2 linked regions of the Ensifer sp. PDNC004 genome follow. Each later gene encodes a partner of the first gene's protein in a complex. Links are inferred from orthologs where the notes say so. Each region holds a gene or a part of one and is shown on either strand. Other genes may lie near its edges.

What was found.
Region 2: the proteins of dnaG (region 1) and JVX98_RS16310 are in contact, whole or in part, in a crystal structure (PDB 2R6A), measured with the Geobacillus stearothermophilus proteins. The link is inferred for Ensifer sp. PDNC004 from one-to-one orthologs. Residues at the interface, in WP_049624496.1 of Geobacillus stearothermophilus: Lys456, Leu457, Leu458, Pro459, Ala460, Asn463, Ala464, Leu467, Leu535, Leu536, Ile537, Ala538, Gln544, Glu545, Asp548, Tyr549, His552; in WP_033016901.1 of Geobacillus stearothermophilus: Ser13, Glu15, Ala16, Gln18, Glu91, Leu92, Asp94, Ala95, Val96, Pro97, Thr98, Ala99, Ala100, Asn101, Tyr104, Tyr105, Ile108.

Annotation. Positions count from the first base shown.
Region 1 is NZ_CP070353.1:4,104,397-4,107,686, reverse strand. The notes cover bases 130-3,104. They hold dnaG (DNA primase), read right to left. Parts: upstream 2,636-3,104; coding sequence 623-2,635; downstream 130-622. Other genes in these bases: JVX98_RS28050 (hypothetical protein), read left to right, coding at 2,851-3,104; JVX98_RS28060 (hypothetical protein), read left to right, coding at 130-564. Outside these bases: more of JVX98_RS28060, read left to right, coding at 1-129; more of JVX98_RS28050, read left to right, coding at 3,105-3,290. UniProt on the Escherichia coli protein: RNA polymerase that catalyzes the synthesis of short RNA molecules used as primers for DNA polymerase during DNA replication.
Region 2 is NZ_CP070353.1:1,656,784-1,660,067, forward strand. What follows is about bases 311-3,279. They hold JVX98_RS16310 (replicative DNA helicase), read left to right. Parts: upstream 311-1,028; coding sequence 1,029-2,531; downstream 2,532-3,279. Other genes in these bases: JVX98_RS16305 (MarR family winged helix-turn-helix transcriptional regulator), read right to left, coding at 311-696; JVX98_RS16315 (AzlD family protein), read right to left, coding at 2,755-3,054; JVX98_RS16320 (AzlC family ABC transporter permease), read right to left, coding at 3,051-3,279. Also shown: JVX98_RS16300 (MFS transporter), read right to left, coding at 1-247; more of JVX98_RS16305, read right to left, coding at 253-310; more of JVX98_RS16320, read right to left, coding at 3,280-3,284. UniProt on the Escherichia coli protein: The main replicative DNA helicase, it participates in initiation and elongation during chromosome replication. Travels ahead of the DNA replisome, separating dsDNA into templates for DNA synthesis.

The sequences.
Region 1 (3,290 bases):
CTCAAGGGCCCCGTCCTGTTCCTGGACCTCGACCTGGTCATCGTCGGATCGCTCGATGGTTTCTTCGAGCAGGGGGAACCGGACGACGTCATCCTCGCCCGCAACCAGACGACGCCGTTCGAGCGCCTCGGCCAGACCTCGATTTTCCGCTTTCCGGTCGGAAAGCTGGTGCCATTGCAGGAGAGGTTCCGCGCCGACCCGCAAGGCATTGCCGACGAGTACCGTTTCGAGCAGCGCTTCGTCACGCGCAATGCGCCGGGCGGAGCCAAACTCTTTCCCCGCCGCTGGGTCTTGCATTTCCGGCAGGACTGCCGCCGGCCGTTTCCGCTCAACTACTTCCTGGCGCCGCGCCTGCCGAAGGACGCACGCGTCGTGCTATTCCCGCGCAACATCCTGCCGCAGCATGCGATCGAGGGGCGCTTCGGCAAGAAGGACAAGGTCTCCACGCCGCTCGGCCATATCCTCGGGCTGTTTGCATCCGACCGTTACGAGAAGAATGCGTTTCGCTACCTGCGCCACTACATTCGCCCATCGCCGTGGGTGGCCGAACATTGGCGCGAATAGTCGAGACCTCGTCGAGAGCAAGCCTGCTTTCGCCGTGCCGGCCGAAAAATTCGAGCACCTAGCGCGCCGCCGGCCCCTTCACGCGGCCTGACAGCACGCCGAAGCCCTCGATGATCGCTTCCTGGTTTTCAAGCCGCGTCACTTCGTGCTGCACCTCCTGAAGCGTCCGCAGCAACTGCGGCACCGCTTCGAGGTCACCCTCCTCGGTCGCATAGGCCAGTTCACGCTCAAGCTCGCGCACCTGCCAATGCAACGCCTTCGAGCGTTGGTGCAGCGCCAGCGCCTGCAGATAGCCTTCGCGGGCGTCCTCAGGCGCAGCCGCCGTCGTCGCCGTCCAGAGCCTGGCATAGCGGATCTGCTGGTCGATCGCGCCGATCAGCGCGCCAAACCCCTCGCCCTGCAACTGTTCGAGCAGATCGTCGCGGTTGAGCCGTGGCCCCTGCGCGGCCGCAGCATTCAACACCGCCGCCCAGCAGCGCTGCAACTCGCGGTGATCGAACTCGATCGTCGAGATCTCGTCATACTCGTCGAACAGCAATTGCGGGTGGTTGACGATCGTAAGCGCCAGCACGCTCTCTCTCAGAAGCGGGGCCACCTGTTGTCCGCTGACCAGCGTCGAACGCGCCAGCCGATCGGAGATCGCCGTCGGCCCGCTCGCATTCGGTCCCCGTGCCTGACCGGCGCCACGCGCTCCGCCGCCGCCGCCCTGCCGGCCGCCACGTTCGAAGGGACGCCGCTCGCCCCGCCCTGACCCCGAGGATTGCAGGAAGGCGTGCAACCGGTCGCGCATGTCCTGGCCATAGTGCCGGCGCACGCTTTCATCGGCGATCACGGATGTCACCTGCTTCAGCCGCGCTTCGAGCTCGGCGCGCTTTTCCGGCGTATCGAAGGCACCGCCCTGGACCTCGCGCTGCCAGACCATCTCGGCGAGCGAACGGGCATTGGCGAGCACCTTGTCGAAGGGCCCGCGGCCCTCCTGGCGCACGAGATCGTCGGGATCCTTGCCGTCGGGAAGCATGGCGAAGCGGACCGAGCGGCCGGGCTTCAAGTGCGGCAGCGCCAGGTCGACGCCGCGGTTGGCGGCGCGAATGCCCGCCCCGTCGCCGTCGAAGCAGAGCACCGGCTGCGACGTCATCTTCCACAAGAGATCGAGCTGGTTTTCGGTGAGCGCCGTGCCGAGCGGTGCCACGGCGTTTTCGACACCTGCCTGGTGCAGCGCGATCACGTCCATATAGCCTTCGACGGCGATGATCGTTGCGGCCGCATCGTCGCCGCCGGGGTCGCGGGCGCCGCCTTGCGAAGCACGGCGCGCGCGGGCGAAATTGTAGAGAACGTTGCCCTTGTGGAAGAGCTCCGTCTCGTTGGAATTGAGGTACTTGGCCGGCGCGTCCGGTGACATGGCCCGACCACCGAACGCGATGACCTTTTCGCGCGACGACAGGATCGGGAACATGATGCGGTCGCGGAACCGGTCGTAGGAAACCGGCACGTCCGGCCCGTGCACCACGAGGCCGCAAGCCTCGATCTGCTCCTTGGCGACGCCCTTGCCGGCGAGATGTTCCTTGAGCGCATTGCGGCTGTCGGGCGCGTAGCCCAAACGGAAGGTCTCGATCGTGCGCCCCGTAAGCCCGCGCTCGCGCAGATAGGCGCGCGCCTTGGCGCCACCCGCCGTCTGAAGCTGGTCCTCGAAATACGCGGCCGCCATTTCCATCACGTCGAGCAGGCTCGTGCGTTCCTTCTCCCGGCGCTCGGCCTGCGGATCCGGCTGCGGCATGGCAACGCCCGCCATGTCGGCGACCTGCTGTACGGCTTCCGGAAAGCTCAGGCCTTCGAGATCGGTGAGAAAACGGAAATGGTCGCCCGAGACACCGCAGCCGAAGCAATGGTAGCGGCCCTTGCGGTCCTCGCAGTGAAAGCTCGGCGATTTCTCACCGTGAAAGGGGCAGCAGGCCCAATAATCGCCGCGCGAGACGTTGGTCTTGCGCCGGTCCCAGGTAACGCGCTTGGCAATCACGTCCGAAATCGGAACGCGATCGCGTATCTCGTCAAGAAAGGACTGTGAAAAGCGCATGGATACCTCTGGTCGATCCTCCATATAGGCGGCATGGCCGGCGGGCGCTACAACGGTGATCCTGCTTGCACGCTATTCACAGGAGCGAAACGGGAATCGCACACCGAATCACCAATCAAAAGTTGTGTATGAATATTTTCTAAGGACCAAAAGTAGCGCTTGACACCCCTTTGACGAAAAGGATCAATTCGCCGTCTCGAATTGGATCACTTGCCATGGCCGTTTCCGTCAAAGTGCTCGCCTCCAGTCCGGCTTTCTTCAGCGCGGTGCTGAGCTATGCGCGCGGCATGGTGGAGATGTATGCGGCAAACCCACGGCTCGCCTCGATCTTTGCCTCGCAGCAACGCTGGCTGATGGCCCAATCCGGCCTTGCGCTCTATCACGACCGCGATCCGGATGATCCCTCGAGCGGTCTCTACAGCGGCCGTTTCATCAACTATGCCGTCATGCACGGGATCGCCAGCCGCAACACCGCAGCATCCTTCGTGCAGGAAATGGTCGCCTACCGCTTCGCCCGCTACATCACGGTGCAGCCGGACAAACGCAGCCGGCCGCTGGAGCCTACCGAGGCGGCACTCGACTATGTCTGGAAATGGATGCAGTCCCATCTGGCCATCCTCGACTCCTCCGACGGCCAGTCGCGGCTGGCGCGGCT
Region 2 (3,284 bases), 2.4 Mb from region 1 along the record:
GCGTGAGGTTGGCGAGCGCCAGGTTCATGCCAAGCCCCTGAGTCAGGAACAAAAGCACAGAGCCCACGACATAGACCGCCGAAAGCAACAGGCCTTTCTCGACCGGGGCCGGTACGGGCGCTGGCGCCGGTTCTGGTTCCGGCGCAATCGCGGTTTCCCCGCGTTGATCCTCGTCGATGGTCTCCGCAGCCTCAAGCTCGATGGCGAGGCGGTTGTCGTTTGCGGCGGCCGTCGCGCCTGCACCCATTGCCCTCACTCCCGCGCCAGCGACTGGACATTGTCGGCGATCGCCCGGATCACCCGCTTCGTCACCACAAGCTCGGCTGCGTCGATGCCTTGCAGCACTTCGGCGCGGATCTCGTCGGCAAGCCTGAGGATCTCGTCGGCAACCGTTCGGCCGAGTTCGGTCATATGGATCTGCTTGGCGCGGCGGTCGGAGACCTCAACCCGCCGCTCGATGAAGCCCTGCTTCTCCATGCCGTCGAGCAGGCGCACTAGGGTCGGGGTCTCGATGTCGAGCTCGTCGGCGAGCTCCCGCTGGTTGAGGCCGTCCTTCTTCGTCAGGGCAAAGAGCGCGCGGGCGCGCGACAACGTCAGCCCCCTCTCCTTCACGCGCGCATCGAACACGGCGCGCAGCTTGCGATTGACCAGCGACAAGGCATCGAACAGTTCGCGGTTCACGGTCGGCTGATACATTGGTATCTTTTCCATATTACTAGCATGCTAATTATATTGCCTCTATCTAATCCAAATGCGGTGGATTTTCAAGATGCGGATTTGAGGCAGAGGAGGACGGCGCTACACTTCGGCTTGTCGGGGAGGTTCGGGTGATTCGCGGCGTCAACGACCAAATTTGTGACGACGGCATAATCCGCACATTTGCGAACCCCCGCCTGTGGATCAGTCGAACAACGGGAACAGCGCCGGATGCGGTGACGTCGCTCTGCGACTGTGTCCCTCGTGCACTTGACCCGGCCCGCGCTTAGACGCAAACCGGTGCCACACCAGACAGAGGCAGAGATAATCGAATGAACGAAGCGTCGCGAAAGCTATCCCCTATCGGCAAGGATCAGGCGGACCAGCACTACCGCGAGGCCCCGAACAACCTCGAGGCCGAGCAGGCGCTGCTTGGCGCGATCCTCGTCAACAACGACGCCTACTACCGCGTCTCGGACTTCCTGAAGCCCGTGCATCTGCACGAGCCGCTGCACCGCAAGATCTACGAAGTCGCCGGCGACATCATCCGCATGGGCAAGATGGCGAACCCGGTCACCATCAAGACCTTCCTCAAGGCCGACGAGAAGGTGGGCGACGTCACCGTCGCGACCTATCTTGCGCGCCTTGCCGGCGCCGCCGTCTCGATCATCAACGCCGAAGACTATGGCCGGGCGATCTATGACCTGGCGCTGCGCCGTTCGCTGATCACCATCGGCGAGGACATGGTCAACATTGCCTATGACGCGCCGCTCGACATGCCGCCGCAGGGCCAGATCGAAGATGCCGAGCGCCGTCTGTTCGAACTGGCAGAGACCGGCCGCTACGACGGCGGCTTCCAGTCGTTCAACGATGCCGTGGCGCTCGCCATCGACATGGCCGGCCAGGCCTTCGAGCGCGACGGCAGCCTTTCGGGCATTTCAACCGGCATCCTGTCGCTTGATGGCCGGATGGGCGGCCTGCAGCGTTCCGACTTGATCGTGCTTGCCGGACGTCCGGGCATGGGCAAGACCTCGCTTGCCACCAACATCGCCTACAACATTGCTGCGGCCTACGAGCCGGAAGTCCAGGCGGACGGCTCGTTCAAGGCGAAGAACGGCGGCGTCGTCGGCTTCTACTCGCTCGAAATGTCGTCCGAACAGCTCGCCACCCGTATCATCTCCGAGCAGACCGAAGTCTCCTCGTCGAAGATCCGCCGCGGTGACATCTCCGAGGCCGATTTCGAAAAGCTCGTCGCCTGCTCGCAGATGATGCAGAAGGTGCCGCTCTATATCGACCAGACCGGTGGCATCTCGATCGCCCAGCTTTCCGCCCGTGCCCGGCGCCTGAAGCGTCAGCGCGGCCTCGACTGCCTGGTGGTGGACTACATCCAGCTCATGACCGGCTCGGGCAAATCCAGCGACAACCGCGTGCAGGAAATCACCCAGATCACCACCGGCCTCAAGGCGCTCGGCAAGGAGCTGAATGTTCCGATCATCGCGCTCTCGCAGCTCTCCCGTGGCGTCGAAAGCCGGGAAGACAAGCGGCCGCAGCTCTCCGACCTTCGTGAATCGGGCTCGATCGAGCAGGACGCCGACGTCGTGCTCTTCGTGTTCCGTGAGGAATACTACGTGAAGAACCTGGAGCCGCGCGACGAGTTCGATCCGAAGTACGAAGAGTGGAAGATGAAGATGGAGCAGGTGAAGGGCACGGCCGACGTGATCATCGCCAAGCAGCGTCACGGACCGACCGGTACCGTGAAGCTCGCCTTCCAGTCGGAATTCACGCGCTTCACCGATCTCGCCGACCCATCCTTCACCCAGTACGAGGAACACTAGACTGCTTCATTGTTTCTTTGCAACGGTGAAGCGCTCCATCACTTTGAACGAACGCAATTCCGGACGGAAAACCGTTTCACACGTTTCCAGGGATTGCTCAGAGTTCCGTTGGGGGCGGCCGGAGCGGGCTGTGAAAAATGTTTGCGGTTTCCCAGCCCGCTCTCAATTTCAAAAGGCATGTGCCTTTCTCTCCGAAGCGCGCCTCGCACTCCGGCACAAACTCTCAGAACACGAGGCGCAGCAGCGCCACCGAGACGACACCGACGGCGACCGACACCAGGAGCGGCAGTCGCATGGCGGCGACCGCCGTCGCGGCGGCGGCGATCGTTTCCGCCGGACCGGTCACGAAGGCCGTCGGCGCGATGACCGCCATCAGGACGGCCGGCGGGATCGCCTCCAGCGCGCGCTTCTGGTTTTCCCCGATCGTCACATAGCGGATCAGCACGAGGCCGCCGATGCGGGTCGCGATCGTCGCAACCGCCATGGCAAGAATTGCGAGCAGCGTGTTGAGGTCGACGGTCATGCATGGGCCTCCTTGCGAGCGCCGGAGAGAAGCGCCACCACGACGCCGGCCGCAGCCCCGGCAGCGATGTACCAGACGCCCGGCAGCAATTGGTGCGTAATGACCGCCGCGAGCGCGCTTGCAGCCAGAACGGCCCCGGTCTCGCGCCCCTTCCAGAAGCCCATGACCAGCACGATGAAGACGGCGGGGAACGCAAAATCGAGGCCCGTGACCTTCGGATCGCCCAGGAA